2 linked regions of the Azospirillum sp. TSH100 genome follow. The protein of the gene in region 1 interacts with the protein of each later gene in a pairwise test. Links are inferred from orthologs where the notes say so. Each region holds a gene or a part of one and is shown in the gene's direction. Other genes may lie near its edges. The genes, in order: mtgA and E6C72_RS00330.

Region 1 (11,469 bases):
GCCGCCCGCGAGGTGGCCGAACGGGTGGTGAGGGCCTTCTCCATTCCCTTCACGATCAACGGCCACGACCATTTCGTGACCGCCAGCATCGGCATCGCCCTGTATCCGACCGACGGGGATGACGGGCCGGAGCTTCTGCGCAACGCCGACCTCGCCCTGTACCGGGCGAAGGAGCAGGGGCGCAGCCGCTACGAATTCTACACCGCTGCGATCAACGAACGGGTGCAGCGTCGCCTGACCCTGGAAAACAGGTTGCGCGGTGCCGTTCAGCGCGGCGAATTCGTGCTGCACTATCAGCCCGTCGTGGCGACGGACACCGGCGCGCCGGTCGCGTTCGAGGCCCTGCTGCGCTGGCGCCAGCCTGACGGCAGCCTGATCGCGCCGGGTCAGTTCATCACCGTGGCCGAAGAAATCGGCCTGATCGGCGAGATCGGCGACTGGGTGATCGAGACCGCAGTGCGCGAGGCGGCGTCGATCCTCACGGTGCCCGGTTGCACTCCCCGAATCGCGGTGAACGTGTCGCCGCGCCAATTGCGCGTCCCGTCCTTCAAGGCCAAGGTGACGCGGGCGCTGGCGGCCAGCGGTCTGCCGCCGGAGCGCCTGGACCTGGAGATCACCGAGGGCGTCATCATGGATGAGGCTCCGGAGATCGCCAACACCCTGAGCGCGCTGTGCGGGCTCGGCGTCCGGCTGTCCATCGACGATTTCGGCACCGGCTATTCGTCGCTGAGCTATCTGCAGCGCTATCCGTTCGACACGCTGAAGATCGACCGCTCCTTCATCGTGGATGCCGGCAGCAACGAGGCGGCGGCCCGTCTGGTGGAGACCATCATCCTGCTGGCGCGGGGCCTGAAGCTGGAAACCATCGCCGAGGGCGTGGAGACCGAAGAACAGCGCCAGTTCCTGAAGGCCAACGGGTGCGATCTGTTGCAAGGTTATCTGGTGGGCAGGCCCGTCCCGATCGACGAGGCCGCCGCCTTCCTGCGCAGCCGACAATGGACCGATCCGGAGTTCGCGTTCACCGGGGCATAATACCGGTCCTCGTTCTGCAATCCGGAGGCTTCGACCTGAGGGCTATCGGCTTGCCTGTCGGGTGCCGCCTGCCGACATCGCGGCCGCGCTTTCGCGCGGACGCCGTCCCGACGCATTTGCGGAAATGCCTGAAACGGATCGCCGGGACCGGCTTCGATCCTGCCGGGACGTGCTGACGCGGACTTTCCCGGTCTTACCGCCATGCCGTTCAAGAGGCCATTCTTCGACGAGCAGGCGATTGTGAAAGTTGACAGGAAAGCTCGGCGGTGCCGCTCATCTCGGTCCGGAGGAACGGGCTGTCCTGCTGAAAGAAGAAATCCCAACAATCCGATTTGAGATTGCTGGCGACACAGGAGTGTAATGATTTGCGGCGTTGTTATTTTCCAAAAGGCAAATCTAGAATATTTGCAACTTTATATCAATAAATATGGACTTAAATTTATTGCAGCGTTGCATTATGAGCGTGGCAGGAGTTTCTGCGCTTATCCGTACATTAATATATTTCCGGTATGGTGTCCGTGCTCTTTAGGAATCCGCATTTCCAGCACCTCCAACTTGCGGATGCGCATGGAGGCTCTCGGTGACTTTGGTTTCCCTTGGCCTGCCGCGAAAAATGACAAGCTCTCTGAACGTGGAGAAGAACGGTGCTCGCTAGGTTGAACATCTCCGCTCGTCTGATGGTGGGATTTGGGCTTCTAGTTGCCTTGATCATCGCCCTCGCGGCCTTCGCAATGTCCCAGTTCGAGAGTCTCGGGGACTATGCCGCGTTGTCGCAGAACCGATCCGCGGTCGTGATCGGCATGAAGGACTCCTACCTGAGCGTCAGGCAGGGGCGCGTCATGGCCTGGAGCTATGCGGCCACCGGCGACGCCGGCTATCTCAAGAGCCGTGACGAGGCGTTCGCCCAGGCCCGCGCCCAGCTGCAGGCCGTTCAGAACCTGATCGTCACCGACGAGGGCCACAGGCTGGTCAGGGCGTTCGAGGAGTCGATCGTCGATTTCGAGGCGAAGGCCCGCAGCTTCAACGACCTGAAGGCCAAGGGCGTCGATGGCGCCTCGCCCGACTATCAGAAGGCCATCGCCGAGGTGAATGCCGCCGCCAAGCGCTATGCCGATGCCAACAACACCGCCAGCGCCTATGTCGAGCGTCTCAATACCGACACGGCGAAGGACATCAGCAGCCGCATCGATTGGGCCTCTTCTGCCGCGATCATCGCCGGCGTGGCCGGAACGCTGCTGGGCGCGTTGACCGCGTGGCTGATCGGGCGCGGCATCACCGGGCCGGTCAACGCCCTGTGCGGGGTGATGGAACGGCTGGCCGGCAACGAACTGGCCGTCGAGGTCCCGGGAACCGCCCGCCATGACGAGATCGGCGCGATGGCCCGGACGGTCGAGGTGTTCAAGACCAACGCCCTGGAGGTCGAGCGCCTGCGCCAGGAGCAGGAGGCGCAGAAGGTCCAGGCCGCCGAGGAGCAGAAGCGCGCCATGAACCGGATGGCCGACAGCTTCGAGCAGAAGGTCATGGGTATGGTGACGGCGGTCTCGTCGTCGTCGGGTCAGTTGCAGAGCACCGCGAAGACCATGTCGTCGGTTGCCGACGAATCGACGGCAGCCGCCTCCACCGTCGCCGCTGCCGCCGAGCAGACTTCGGCCAACGTCCAGACCGTCGCCGCCGCCACGGAGGAGCTGTCCTCCTCGATCGGCGAGATCGCCCGGCAGGTCGCCGAATCCGCCCGCGTCGCCAACACGGCGTCGGTCGAAGCCGCCAACACCAACGAACTGGTGCGCAAGCTGACGGCGGCGGCCGACCGCATCGGCGAGGTGGTGAGCCTGATCAACTCCATCGCCGGCCAGACCAACCTGCTGGCCCTGAACGCAACCATCGAAGCGGCCCGTGCCGGGGAGGCCGGCAAGGGCTTCGCCGTCGTCGCCAGCGAGGTCAAGAGCCTGGCCAACCAGACGGCCCGCGCCACAGAGGACATCAGCCAGCAGATCGCTGCCGTTCAGGAGGAGACCCGCAACACCGTCTCCGCCATCCAGAGCATCTCCAACATCATCGAGCAGATCCAGGGCATCTCCACCACCATCTCCTCGGCGGTCGAGGAGCAGGGAAGCGCTACCAGGGAAATCTCCCGCAACGTCCAGCAGGCGGCCCAGGGCACCCAGCAGGTCAGCGGCAACATCGGCAGCGTGACGCAGAGCGCAGAGGCGACCGGAAACGCCGCCGGCCAAGTTCTCGACGCCGCAGGTCAGCTGTCGCAGAACGCCGAACGCCTGAGCCGGGAAGTCCAGGATTTCCTGGCGTCCGTCCGCGCGGCCTAACAAGAGCGGGGAAGAGCGGGGGGCGGGCTCGTCCCACCCCCCGCGCCATCACCAGCCCCGTAGGAACTCCGCCGTCTCTTCCACCGCCTGCTTCAACCCGACCCGCCGCATCTCCACCCCGTCCGGGAAGGCGCCGGCAAGCCGGCTCGGCATCATCGGGTCGAGCAGGACGAAGACGCCGGTGTCGTCGGCGCGGCGCACCAGCCGACCGAAGGCCTGCTTCAGGCGCAGGCGGGTGATCATGTCCTCGTAGCGGCGGCGGCCGAAGGCGTCGCGCCGGGCGCGGTGGAGGATGTCGGGCCGCGGCCAGGGCACGCGATCGAACACGATCAGGCGCAGCGAGCGGCCCGGCACGTCCACCCCGTCGCGCACCGCGTCGGTGCCCAGCAGGCAGGCGTGTTCCTCGTTGCGGAAGATGTCGATCAGGGTCGAAACATCCAGCGGATCGACATGCTGGGCATAGAGCGGGATGCCGACCTGATCCAGCGGTTCGGCGATGCGGTCGCGCACGGCGCGCAGCCGGCTGATCGCGGTGAACAGGCCGAGTCCGCCGCCACCCGCCGCCAGGAACAGCGACTTGTAGGCCGCCGAGACCTGCCCCAGATCGTCCTTGCGTACATCGTTGACGACGAAGACGCGGGTGCGGTTGGGATAGTCGAAGGGGGAGGGGACCTGGGCGCGGATCGCCGGGGCCGGCAGATGGCTGGCGCCGCAACGGTCCTCCGCCGCGCGCCAGTCCTGTCCGACATCGCCGGTGCCGTCCGTCAACGTGGCGGAGGTCACCACCAGCCCATGGGCGGGGCCGGCCAGCGCCTCGGCGAAGGGAACCGTCGGATCGACCCAATGGCGGTACAGCCCGACATCGACATCGCGACCGTCGATCCGCTCCACCGCGAACCAGTCGACGAAGTGGGAGGGTGTTTCGGTTGGCAGGGTGCGCAGCATGGCGCGCCACGCCTCCACCGTCAGGGTGCCGCGGCGGTGCAGGCTGCGCGACAATGCGTCGATGCGGCGGCGCTGGTCGGAATCCAGTTCGGCGCTCTCATCCTCCAGCCGCTGGGCCAGCCGGCGGGCCAGCGCCTCCACCGGTTCGGACAGGCGGACCAGGGACTGCTCCAACTCCGCCGCCGCCTCCAGCAACCCATCGACCGGATAGGCCTTGTCGGCCTCCAGGCTGTAGGGGCCGCCCTGACCGGCGGTGCGGGCATAGACCTGCTGGCGGGCGAGCAGCAGGAAGCGCTCGGTCGGCCCCTGCGGGTTGTCGGCGGCCAGCCGCGCCGACCAGCCGTCGGCGGGCAGCACGCGGGCGCCGATCAGGATGTCGTCGAGATGGCGCAGAGCCTCCTCGTCGTTGGCGACGATGTCCTCCAGCCGGCGCTTCAGGCCGCGGGCGCGGCTGCGTCCGGTCTCCTCGGCACCGAGCAGCCAGCGCCGCAGCTCCTGCGTCTCGCGGCAGGTCAGATGGCCGGCGAAGGCGCTGTCGGCGGCGTCGAAGACATGGTGCCCCTCGTCGAAGACGTAGCGGCTGGGCAGCGTCGGCTCCTCGCCGCCGCCGAGAGCCGCCTGCACCATCACCAGCGCGTGGTTGGCGATGACGATGTCGGCCCGGCGGGCGCGGCGCACGCTCTTCTCGATGTAGCAGCGGGCGTAATGGTCACAGGCGGAATAGATGCATTCGCCGCGGCGGTCGGCCAGCCCCATGGTCGGCCCGCGCCCGGCGATGTCGACCAGCCAGCCGGGGAAGTCGCCGCCGGTCATGTCGCCGTCGCGCGTCGCCGCCGCCCAGCGCGCCATCAGCCCGACGCCGATGGCGTTGTGCGGCTGGAAGGGCATGGCGCGCACCGCCTCTTCCAGGTTCAGCAGGCACAGATAGTTCTCGCGGCCCTTGCGCAGCACCACCTTGCGCGCCTTGGTCGCCGGGTCGGCGTAGAGCCGGTCCAGTTCGGCATCGATCTGGTGCTGGAGGTTGCGGGTGTAGGTGGAAATCCACACCGTTCCGCCATTCTTCTCCGCCCACACCGTGGCCGGCGCCAGATAGCCCAGCGTCTTGCCGACGCCGGTCCCGGCCTCCGCCAGCACCACGTTCGGCGTGTCGGGAAGCTGGCGCGGGGCGAAGGCGGCGGACACCGCGCTGGAGTAATCGGCCTGCTGCGGCCGCGGCTCCGCCACCTTGCCCAGCACGTTGGCCGACAGCATGGCGGCGAGGCGGCGGCGCGCCTCTTCCGGCTCCACCGGATTCTGCGCGGGTGGCGGCGGGGGAGCCCCCTCTTCCCACTCCTTGATGCGGGTCCAGACGCGCAGGCCCGAACGGGCGGCACCCTTTTCCGGTCCATCGGGCTTGCCGAGTGCGGCCAGCACCGCCGGCGCCCACGGCCAGCCGGCGCGCCCCATCTCCCAGGCGAAGGCGACGGGGTCGGAGGACTCCTCGCGTCCGCCAGGGGTTTGGGGAGCCCCCAGATCGCCCAGCAGCCGGCGCACGGCGCGTTGCAGGGCCAGCGCCTCCGCCTCATGCCCCTCAGGGGTGGGCAGGTCGAGCGCCTCGGCGATGCCGCGCGGGGTGGGGACGCAGAAGCGGGCGGGGTGGACGAAGGCGAACAGTTCCAGCACGTCGAAGGCCGGAAAGCCGTCGATTCCCAGTCGGCGGGCGAAGGCGCGGGCATGGCAGACCAGCGGCGGCTGCCGGCGCACCTTCGAGGCGGCGGCAGCCAGCGACAGCTCCTCCACCTCGCCGTCGAGCGTCAGCGACACGACGCGGCGCGCGCCGGCCACCATGGCGGGCGCGTCGTCGAGACTGTGGAGCGGGGTGGGATCGGCGGTCAGGTCCATCGGCGGCACTATATGGTGGCCGGCCGCCTCAAAGCGAGCGCGGGATGTTGACGGCCCGCCGCTTCCCCCCCATTGAGGGAAGTCCTGGGGAGCCGAGCGGAGACGGGGCCTTATGCGAAGACTGCTGCGCTGGGCGCTGATCGGGGTGGCGGGGCTGGTTGCCTTCACCATCCTGTGGGCGGCGATCTACCGGGTCGTGCCGCCGCCGGCCACCCCGCTGATGCTGATCCGGGCGTTGGGCGGCTCCGGCCTGTCGCGCGACTGGGAACCGCTGGAGCGTATCTCGCCGGCCCTGGTGGAGGCGGTCATCGCCTCTGAGGATACTGGCTTCTGCGGCCATGGCGGCTTCGACTGGGCGGCCATCGAGGACGCCTTCGAGGAGAATGAGGACGGCAGGAGGCTGCGCGGCGGCAGCACCATCAGCCAGCAGACCGCCAAGAACGCCTTTCTCTGGCCCGACCGCAGCTGGACCCGCAAGGGGGCGGAGGCCTGGTTCACCCTGCTGATCGAAAGCCTGTGGAGCAAGCGCCGCATCCTGGAGGTCTATCTGAACATCGTGGAGTGGGACGACGGCGTCTATGGCGCGGAGGCGGCGGCGCGTCGCCATTTCGGCAAGTCCGCCGCGGCGCTGACCCGGCGCGAGGCGGCGCTGCTGGCGGTGGTGCTGCCCAGTCCGCGCAACTGGTCGCCGACCCGGCCCAGCGCCTATGTCGCCCGCCGGGCCGGGGTGATCGAGCGGCGGATGGCGTTGGTGCGACGGGACGGGCTGGCCGAGTGCGTGCGGTGAGGCGGCAAGGGACGGCGCCTTCCACGGAATCTTAACCGCTACCGCGCTACACTCGATCCCGCTCCCGCCGCCCGGCCCGCAGGAGGCCGATCATGGCCACGCATCGTACGCTTCACGGACCGCTGTTTTCGACCCCGCCTCCCGATCCATTGCGTGAGGAGTTGGCGCCCCATCATGAAGCTCAGCCGGAACCGGCGCATCCCACCCGGCTTCTGATCATCGTCCTGATCGCTCTGTTCACTCTGGCCGGGCTTGCCTATGGCGGCGGTGTCGCTCTCGATCGCATCCTGGACCAGCGGCGGATCGAAGCGCGGATGGGGCCGAAGCCGCGGCTGGCGCAGCTGCCGGCGATCGAGGTTCCGCTGGGCGGGGTACGGGCAGTGGAGATGCAGGTCTCGCTGGTGCTGGCACCGAAGGTGGAGCCCGACCGCATCCTGCGCTACCAGGACCGCATCGCCGACCGGCTGTTCCAGACCGTAAGCCGGATTGACAGCGAAACCCTGACCGGCCCCGGCTCCGCCGAGGTTCTGAAGGCACGCATCAAGGAGGCCGTGAACCGCGAGGCCGGGACCGGCCTGTTCCGCGACATCTACATCGAACGCATGGTCGTCAAGTGATCGACGCGGGGCTCGTCCTGCGATGAGTCTTGTTTTGTGCGGCGCAATAGCCTATGTAGGGCGTCTTGATCGCTGGAGGCTCGCGCGTCTCTTGAGCGAGACGCGCTGTGATTGCGCAACGGCAACCCCCTAGGGGGTAAACGTCCCGGTGTTCTAGGGACGCTCTGGCCGCTGCATCGGATAGACGCCTCTCCCTCTATCGACCTCCTCCCGGCGAGTCCGCCGGTATGTCCCACGCCCGCCATCGGGGCGCGCGGGGTCGTGCCGTGTTGCTTTGAGAAGGTTGTTCCGACTTGACGTTTTCCGAACTCGGCCTGCACCCGCTCGTCCTGAAGGCCCTCGAGGCGTTCGAATACACCACCCCGACCCCGGTCCAGCTCGCCGCCATTCCGCCGGCGCTGCAGGGTCGCGACATCCTTGCCACCGCCGAGACCGGCACCGGCAAGACCGCCGCCTTCATGCTGCCGGCGCTGACCCGCACCGCCGAGCTGCCGCTGAACGGCGCCGCCACCCCGCGCGTGCTGGTGCTGGCCCCGACCCGCGAGCTGGCCAAGCAGGTCACCGACGCCGCCCGCAAATACGCGAAGTTCATGAAGCTGAACATCGTGGACGTGGTCGGTGGCATGCCCTACCGCGAGCAGCTGCGCCTGCTGTCGCGTCCGGTCGACGTGCTCGTCTGTACTCCGGGCCGCCTGCTGGACCATGTCGCCCGCCGCCGCATCGCCCTGGACGAGGTCGAGGTGCTGATCCTCGACGAGGCTGACCGCATGCTGGACATGGGCTTCCTCGACGATGTCGAGACCATCGCCAAGTGCTGCCCGCCGACGCGCCAGACCATGCTGTTCACCGCCACGCTGGACCGCCGCATGGCGCAGCTCGCCGGCAACCTGCTGCGCAACCCGGAGCGCGTGGCCGTCGAAAGCCAAGCCACTTCGGTGAATGTCGAGCAGCGCCTGCACCATGCCGACGACCTTGACCACAAGCGCCGCCTGCTGCAGCATTTCGCCGCCCAGGAAGAGGTCGGCAAGGCGATCATCTTCGCCGCCACCAAGCGTGATGCCGACACGCTGGCCGAGGAGCTGAGCGCCGCCGGCCATGCCGCCGCCGCCCTGCACGGCGACATGGATCAGACCAAGCGCAACCGCACGCTCCAGCGCCTGCGCACCGGCCAGGTCCGCCTGCTGGTCGCCACCGACGTCGCCGCCCGCGGCATCGACGTGCGCGACATCACTCATGTCATCAACTTCGACCTGCCGCGCTCGGCGGAGGATTACGTCCACCGCATCGGCCGCACCGGCCGTGCCGGCGCCTCGGGCGTTGCGATCTCCTTCGCCGCCCGCGCCGACCGCGAGACCCTGGTCCGCATCGAGCGCTACACGAAGGCGACGCTTGAGGTGCATGTGGTGCCCGGCCTGGAGCCGACGCGCCCCTTCACCACCGGCGGTGCCGGCCGTCCGGCCGGGCGCAACGGCCGTCCGGGTGGCGGCGGCAAGCCGTGGCACCGCAACGGCGAGTCGAAGGGCCCGCACGCTCCGCGTGGTCCGCGTCCGGACTATGCCCGCAACGACAACCACCGCGGCGACGCCCGCCCGGACCATGGTCATGCCCGCCGCGAAGCCCACGGCAACGGCAAGCCCGCGGCCCGTGCGAAGAGCTGGTAACCAGCAGCGTCCCTGACGCTTCCGCGCCTTGAACGAAAAAGCCCTCCCTGCTGGCCTCGCGGTCGGCAGGGAGGGCTTTTTCATGTCGGGACGGCCTGCTTCGGCCGGTCCTTTACTGGAACGCAATCTTGGCGTTGTCGCCCGGATCCGGTGACTGGCCGGTCAGCTTCGCCTTCACATAGCCATAGGCGTAGACCATGGTGCTGGACGGGCTGTCCCAATATTCCGCCTGATCGACCGACACCTTCAGCAGGGCGACCTCGGGGTCGTCCGGCCCCTGGGGGAACCAGGTGCTCATGATGTCGCGCCACAGGAAGCGGATCTTGTCGCGGTCGCGCACGACCTCGGCGATGCCGGAAACCGACACGTAATCCTGCTTGTCCGGATTGGAATAGGCGAGGTTGACGCGCCAGTGGCGGTCGATCTCCGCCACCTTTTCGGAATGGGCACGGGTGAAGAACCACAAGGTGCCGTCTTCGAACCCCGCATGGGACAGCGTCGCCATCGGACGGGAGTTCAGCCGGCCGTTGTCGTCCAGCGTCGTCATCATCGCGACCTGGACGCCCTTCATCATCTCCCAGAGCTTCTTGATTTCGCCCTGGTCGGGGCTGTGGCCGGCGGTGGTGCTATGGACCATGGTCTGCCTCTCGTTCGGTAGCCCAACGGAGACTGGGGAACGCCGGCAGCGGTCAGAAAGTTCCGCACTGCAGATTCACTCCACCGACCGACCAGGCCCCGGTCCCGGCGTGGTGGTGGTCGATCCGGCTCAGCGACCAGGGGTCGATCCGCAGCCGCAGCGCCGCCTCCGGCGTCAGATCCAGCGCCAGCGCCAGTGCGCCGCGGATGCTGCCGGCATGGATCACCGCAACCAGATCGCGTCCGGCATGGAGGTCGGTCAACCGCCGCAGCGCGTCAGCCGTGCGTTCCATCACCATGGCGAAGCTCTCGCCGTTTGGCGGGGCATGGCGGGCGGGGTCGCGCCAGAAGCGCGCCGCCGCTTCGGGGTCGCGCAGCGCCGCGGTATCGTGGCTGATCCCCTCCCAGTCGCCGAAATCCTGCTCGGCCAGCGCCGGTTCCACCACGGCGGTGCCGGCAAGCCGGGGATTGCGGCTCCAAAGCGCCTGGGCGGTCTGACGGCTGCGGCGGAGCGGGCTGGTCAGCCACAGGGCGTCGGCGGGCAGGCTTGCCGCCAGGGCCGCGGCTGCGGCGCGGTTACCGGTGTCTGCCTCGCGGTCGCTCGATCCGCAGATGACGGCGTCGGGGTTGTGGACCGGCGCGTGGCGGATCAGCCACCAGCGGGTGACGGTCAGGGGGGTGAGGCTTACCGCGCTCATGCCGATGCTCCCATGAGGGCGGAGAGGGTCAGCAGCACCGCCGTTTCCGCCACCTGCTGCGCCGCGCCGAAGACGTCGCCGGTGTGCCCGCCGATCTGCTTGCGGGCGAGCGCGGACACCGCGATCACCGCCAGAAGCGAGGCCGCCAGCGCCGGCAGGGCCAGCCCACCGAGCGCCGCCACGGCAATGGCGATGCCGAACGCCAGAGCCAGCAGCACCGTCGCCATCGCCGGCCGACCCTGTGCCGCCGCCAGCCCGTCGCGGCGGGCCGGGGACAGGACGCGAGCCATCATCGCCAGCCCGCAGCGCGACAGGGCCCCGGCCGCCACCAGAGCCGAGACCGCCGCCGGCACCGGCAGGGCGGCCAGTGCCGCGGCGCGGATGCCGACCGAGAAGACCAGCGCCAGCACGCCATAGCTGCCGGCCCGGCTGTCGCGCATGATCTCCAGCTTGCGTGCCAGATCGCGTCCGCCGCCGAAGCCGTCGGCGACGTCGGCCGCGCCATCCTCGTGCAGGCCGCCGGTCAGCCGCACCGTCGCCGCCAGCGCCAGCAGCGCGCCCGCCAGAGGCGGCAGATGCAGCAGAGCCGCCATGGCGAACACCACGCCGCCCGTCAATCCGACCAGCGCGCCGACCAGCGGAAACCATCCCATCGCCCGCGCCGAGGCACCCTCGGCCAGCGGACCATTCAGTGGACCGATGGGAGGAAGGGGCAGGCGGGTCAGGAACACCAGCGCCAGGGCGGCGTCCTGGGTCCAGCGCGGCGGAGGGGGAGGAACGGTCGTGGCATCGGGCATGATCGGCATCGACTACGCCCAACCGGCGTCCGGCGCAACCCTACACGGCGGGCGGTTCCGCACCGTTTGCACAGGTCCGATTCCTTGACCGGAA
Region 2 (5,023 bases), 340 kb from region 1 along the record:
GCTGTTCCAGACCAGCTACGACGTCCAGGATCTGGAGGAGAAGCTCGCCGGGCTGAACCGCAAGATCGTTCAGGAGCAGGAGTCCATCCAGGTCCTGAAGGCCGAGTGGAGCTATCTGAACGATCCCACCAAGCTGGAACAGATGGCGCAGGCCTATCTGACGCTGAAGCCCACCGAGCCGCGCCAGTATCTCGCGATGGACGTGATCCCGATGCGCCCGGCCGATGCGGTTCCGCCGCCGGCTCCCGCCCTGCCCGGCGTCGCCCCGCTGCCGCCGATGGTGCGTGCGCCCGGAACCGGCAATCCGCAGCTGGCCGCTGCCCGCGCGCCCGCCACCCCCAACAGCACCGCCGCCGGAATCGTTCCGGTCAGCGCGCCGGTGCTGGCGAAGCCGCTGCCGATGGACAAGGCGCTGGAACGCGCGCCGGTCGTCGTGCCCGCGTCCCTGCCCTCCTCCGGTGGCCTGGCCGACCCGTCACGCAGCCGGATCAAGCCGGCTGCCCTGGTTCCCGGCTCCGCCCGCGCGCCGGCCGAGAAGTCCACCGATCGCATCGCCCCGGCTGCGCCGGCCGCCGGCAAACTGGCGCCGAATGCATCGACCGCACGTCCGACCGAACTGGCCGCCCGACCGACCCCGGCTCCGGCATCTGCCAAGGTCGTCGCCGCGGCTCCCGCCGCCCAGCAACCCTCCTATCAGCCCAAGCCGACCGACAGCCTCGGGCTGCTCGTTGCGCGCCTGGGGGCCAATCGATGAACGGTCACGACCACGGCGGGCCGGCCGGCTACGGCCAGCCCGGCGCCAGCATCGGCAGCACCTATGTGCCGCCGCCGGCGCCCTCGCCCTTTCCCCAGCCGGCCCCGCAGCCGTCCGCCAACCCGCGGACCTCGCTGGCGGTTGCGCTGGAACAGAGCCGTTACCGCCTGATGGTGACGGCTGCCGTGGTCACGACCGTCTTCACCGCCATCAGCGTCAAGCTGGCGATGGCCACGTTGCTTGCCGGCGGCGGCGACCCGCGCCAGCATGTGGCGCTGGAAATCGGTGAGACCACCACCAACCGTGCCGACATCACCGACCGCAACGGCAACCTGCTGGCGACATCGCTGGTCACCCAGTCGCTCTACGCCGACCCCAAGCTGGTCTCGCGCCCGGAAGAGGCCGCGCAGAAGCTGGTCAGCGCCCTGCCCGACCTGGATTACAAGGACGTCCTCAACAAGCTGAGCGGCGACCGCCGCTTCGTCTGGCTGAAGCGGAACCTGACGCCCAAACAGCAGGCCGCCGTCCATCGCCTGGGCATCCCCGGAGTCGCGTTCGAGCGGGAGGAGCGCCGCTTCTACCCGGCCGGTCCGCTGACCTCGCACATCGTCGGCTTCACCGGCATCGACAACAACGGCCTCGCCGGCATGGAGCAGGGCTTCAACAAGCGGCTGACCGAGGAACCGGGAACGCCGCTTCAGCTCTCCATCGATCTGCGGCTGCAGCATGTCCTGAAGAAGGAACTGGCCGCCACGGTGCAGGAGTTCAGCGCCATCGGCGCCGCCGGCATCGTCTTCGACGTGCGCAACGGCGAAGTGCTGGCGATGGTCTCGTTGCCCGATTTCGACCCGCAGGACCCGACCGGCCTGAACCCCGACACGCTGTTCAACCGGGCGACGCTCGGCGTGTACGAGATGGGTTCCACCTTCAAGATCTTCAACTCTGCATTGGCCTTCGACACCGGCAAGATCCGGGTATCGGACATGTTCGATGCCGCGCACCCGGTCAAGATCGGCCGCTTCACCATCAACGACTACCACAACCTGCACCGTGCCCTGACCGTGGCGGAAGTGTTCCAGCACTCCTCCAACCTCGGTTCCGTGCGCATGGTGCAGCAGGTCGGCGTGGCGGCACAGAAGGCCTTCATGACCAGGATGGGCTTCACCAAGCCCACCGGGCTGGAGCTGCCGGAAAGCGGCTGGCCGCTGGTGCCCAACCCGTGGCGCGAGGTCAACAGCTACACCATCTCCTTCGGCCACGGCATCTCGGTCAGCCCGATGCACACGGTGGCGGCGGCCGCCTCCGTCATCAACGGCGGCTTCTTCCACAAGCCGACGCTGCTGAAGCGCCAGCCCGACGGCGAGGTTCCGACCGAACAGGTGGTGTCACGCCAGACCTCCGACATGATGCGGCGCATGTTCCGCTTCGTGGTCACCGAAGGCACCGGCAAGTCGGCCGAAGTGAAGGGTTATGTCGTCGGCGGAAAAACCGGAACCGCCGACAAGCAGAAGGGCAAGCATTACCAGAAGAACTCGCGCATGTCGTCGTTCCTCGGCGCCTTCCCGATGAACGATCCGCGCTACATCGTCTATGTTCTGGTCGACGAGCCGCAGGCCACGGCCAAGACATACGGCTACGCCACCGGCGGCTGGGTCGCCGCCCCGGCCGTGGGCCGCATCGTCAAGCAGATCGGCCCATTGCTGAACGTGCCGATCGTCGACGAGAACGCACCCGAGATTCTGAACTCCACCTACCTCAACGCCGCCGGTTCCACCAACTGGCAGCAGTCCATGCCGCCGGTCACCGCCCCACCCCCGCCGAAGGGAAGCACCGTTGCGTCTTTCCCAACTCAGACCAAGCCCCGCTGACGCCACGCTCCGTGTGGCCGACCCCGACATCGCCGGGCTGACCGCCGACAGCCGGGCGGTCAGGCCCGGCTTCGTCTTTGCCGCTCTTCCCGGCGTGAAGGCCGACGGCCGCGCCTTCATTGCCGATGCGCTCGCCAAGGGCGCCGTCGCCGTGCTCGCGGCCGAGGGCACCGAACTGCCTGCCGGCTCGACCGCCGTCCTCCTGACCGATCCGCAGCCCCGCCTCGCCTTCGCGCACATGGCCGCCGCCTTCCATGGCGGGCGCCAGCCGGAAACGGTCGTGGCGGTCACCGGCACCAACGGCAAGACATCCACGGTCCAGTTCGCCGCACAGATCTGGGCCCGCATGGGCCTCTCCGCCGGCAGCCTGGGCACCTTGGGCCTGCTCTGCCCCGGCCTGCACGGCTATGGCGGGATGACGACCCCGGACCCGGTCTCGCTCCACCGCGACCTCGCGGCCGCCGCGGATGCCGGCATCGACCATCTGGCGATGGAAGCGTCCAGCCACGGCCTGGAGCAGTTCAGGCTCGACGGTGTGGCGATCAAAGCCGCCGGCTTCACCAACCTCACGCTCGATCACCTGGACTATCATGGCACAATGGAGGCGTATCGCGACGCCAAGGCGATGCTCTTCCAACGTGTTCTACCGTCAGGATGCACCGCCGTTCTGAACGCGGACAGTGATGACTTTCGTTTTCTTGCCACAATTTGTAACGAACGTGGCCATCGCGTCCTGTCCTATGGTCTGGCCGGCGCCGAGCTTCGGGTGACCGGGGTGGAGCCGCTGGCCCATGGTCAGCGCCTCGCCCTGTCCGTGCTCGGCAGCGATGTGACGGTGGACCTGCCGCTGGCGGGTCGCTTCCAGGCCTGGAACGTGCTCTGCGCACTGGGTCTGGTCATCGGTTCAGGCGGCGACGCCGCACAGGCGCTCGCCACCCTTCCCTCGCTGGAAGGCGTGCCGGGCCGGCTGCAGCATGTCGCGACCCACCCCAACGGGGCGACGGTCTATGTTGATTTCGCCCACACGCCGGACGCGCTGGAAACGGTGCTTCTGGCGCTGCGGTCGCATGCCGCGCGCCATCTGGTGACGGTTTTCGGCTGCGGCGGCGACCGCGACCGCAGCAAGCGGCCGGTGATGGGAGCATTGGCGGCCAGACTGGCCGACCGCGCCATCGTCACCGACGACAACCCGCGCACCGAGGATCCCGCCTTCGTGCGGAGCGAGGTGTTGGCCGGGGCCACCGGGGAACTGGCTGGCCGGCTGGAGGAGATCGGCGACCGGGCCGAGGCGATCCGCACCGCGGTGCGGCAGCTTCAGCCCGGCGACGTGCTGGTCATCGCCGGCAAGGGCCACGAACAGGGACAAACGATCGGCACCGAGGTGCGTCCGTTCGACGACGCGGACGAGGCCCGGAAAGCCGTAGCGGAGGTTGGAGCATGAGCGGGGACAAGACGGAGAAGGCGGTTCTCTGGACCGCGACGGATGCGGCAGCCGCCACCGGCGGGCGTCTGGCCGGCCCATCCGCCTGGACCGCCACCGGCGTCACCATCGACAGCCGCAAGGTTGCGCCGGGCGATCTGTTCGTCGCCATCCGCGGCCCGAATTTCGACGGCCACGCCTTCGTCGGCGCGGCATTCGCCGCCGGAGCCGTCGCCGCGCTGGTCGATCATCTCCCGGACGGGATTCCTGCGGACGCGCCGCTTCTGATCGCCCCGGCCGACACGCTGCAGTCGATGGCGGCGCTGGGTGCGGCGGCCCGGGCGCGCTGCGGTGCCCGCATGGTCGCCGTCACCGGTTCGGTCGGCAAGACCGGCAGCAAGGAGACCCTGCGCCACGTCCTGTCGGCGCAGGGGCCGACCTATGCCACCGAAGGCAGCCTGAACAACCACTGGGGCGTGCCGTTGTCGCTCGCCCGCCTGCCGGCCGACAGCGCCTATGGCGTTTTTGAGCTGGGGATGAACCACGCCGGTGAAATCGGGCCGCTGTCGCGGCAGGTCAAGCCGCATGTCGCCATCATCACGACCATCGAGGCGGTGCATCTGGAATTCTTCTCCGGCGTGGAAGCCATCGCCGACGCCAAGGCGGAGATCTTCGAGGGGATGGAAGCCGATGGCGTCGCCGTGCTGAACCGCGACAATGGGCAGTATGCCCGGCTGGCCGCCGCCGCACGCCGCCATGGCCTGACCAATATCTGGAGCTTCGGCGCCCATGAGGAAGCCGATGCCCGGCTGGTCGACTGCTCACTGCACGCGACGTGCAGTTCGGTGACCGCGGTCATCCGCGGCGAGCGTCTGCACTACAGCCTGTCGCAACCCGGCAAGCATTGGGTGATGAACAGCCTCGCGGTGCTGCTGGCAGTGAAGGCGATGGGTGCCGACGCGGCCGCCGCCGCCAGGTCCC

Evidence for each region.
Region 2: the proteins of mtgA (region 1) and E6C72_RS00330 interact in binary tests that used the Escherichia coli proteins (3 or more experiments, as listed by UniProt). The link is inferred for Azospirillum sp. TSH100 from one-to-one orthologs.

Annotation. Positions count from the first base shown.
Region 1 is NZ_CP039634.1:403,839-415,307, reverse strand. What follows is about bases 5,353-8,128. They hold mtgA (monofunctional biosynthetic peptidoglycan transglycosylase), read left to right. Parts: upstream 5,353-6,291; coding sequence 6,292-6,966; downstream 6,967-8,128. Other genes in these bases: E6C72_RS02010 (DEAD/DEAH box helicase), read left to right, coding at 7,877-8,128; E6C72_RS02015 (flagellar basal body-associated FliL family protein), read left to right, coding at 7,059-7,583; E6C72_RS02025 (ATP-dependent DNA helicase), read right to left, coding at 5,353-6,179. In the rest of the region: E6C72_RS02035 (bifunctional diguanylate cyclase/phosphodiesterase), read left to right, coding at 1-1,032; E6C72_RS02030 (methyl-accepting chemotaxis protein), read left to right, coding at 1,737-3,353; more of E6C72_RS02025, read right to left, coding at 3,402-5,352; more of E6C72_RS02010, read left to right, coding at 8,129-9,244; E6C72_RS02005 (pyridoxamine 5'-phosphate oxidase family protein), read right to left, coding at 9,357-9,881; E6C72_RS02000 (histidine phosphatase family protein), read right to left, coding at 9,934-10,578; cobS (adenosylcobinamide-GDP ribazoletransferase), read right to left, coding at 10,575-11,384. UniProt on the Escherichia coli protein: Peptidoglycan polymerase that catalyzes glycan chain elongation from lipid-linked precursors. May play a role in peptidoglycan assembly during cell division in collaboration with other cell division proteins.
Region 2 is NZ_CP039634.1:67,323-72,345, forward strand. What follows is about bases 187-3,186. They hold E6C72_RS00330 (penicillin-binding protein 2), read left to right. Parts: upstream 187-750; coding sequence 751-2,622; downstream 2,623-3,186. Other genes in these bases: E6C72_RS00325 (hypothetical protein), read left to right, coding at 187-754; E6C72_RS00335 (UDP-N-acetylmuramoyl-L-alanyl-D-glutamate--2,6-diaminopimelate ligase), read left to right, coding at 2,636-3,186. Also shown: more of E6C72_RS00325, read left to right, coding at 1-186; more of E6C72_RS00335, read left to right, coding at 3,187-4,063; E6C72_RS00340 (UDP-N-acetylmuramoylalanyl-D-glutamyl-2,6-diaminopimelate--D-alanyl-D-alanine ligase), read left to right, coding at 4,060-5,023. UniProt on the Escherichia coli protein: Essential cell division protein that catalyzes cross-linking of the peptidoglycan cell wall at the division septum. Required for localization of FtsN.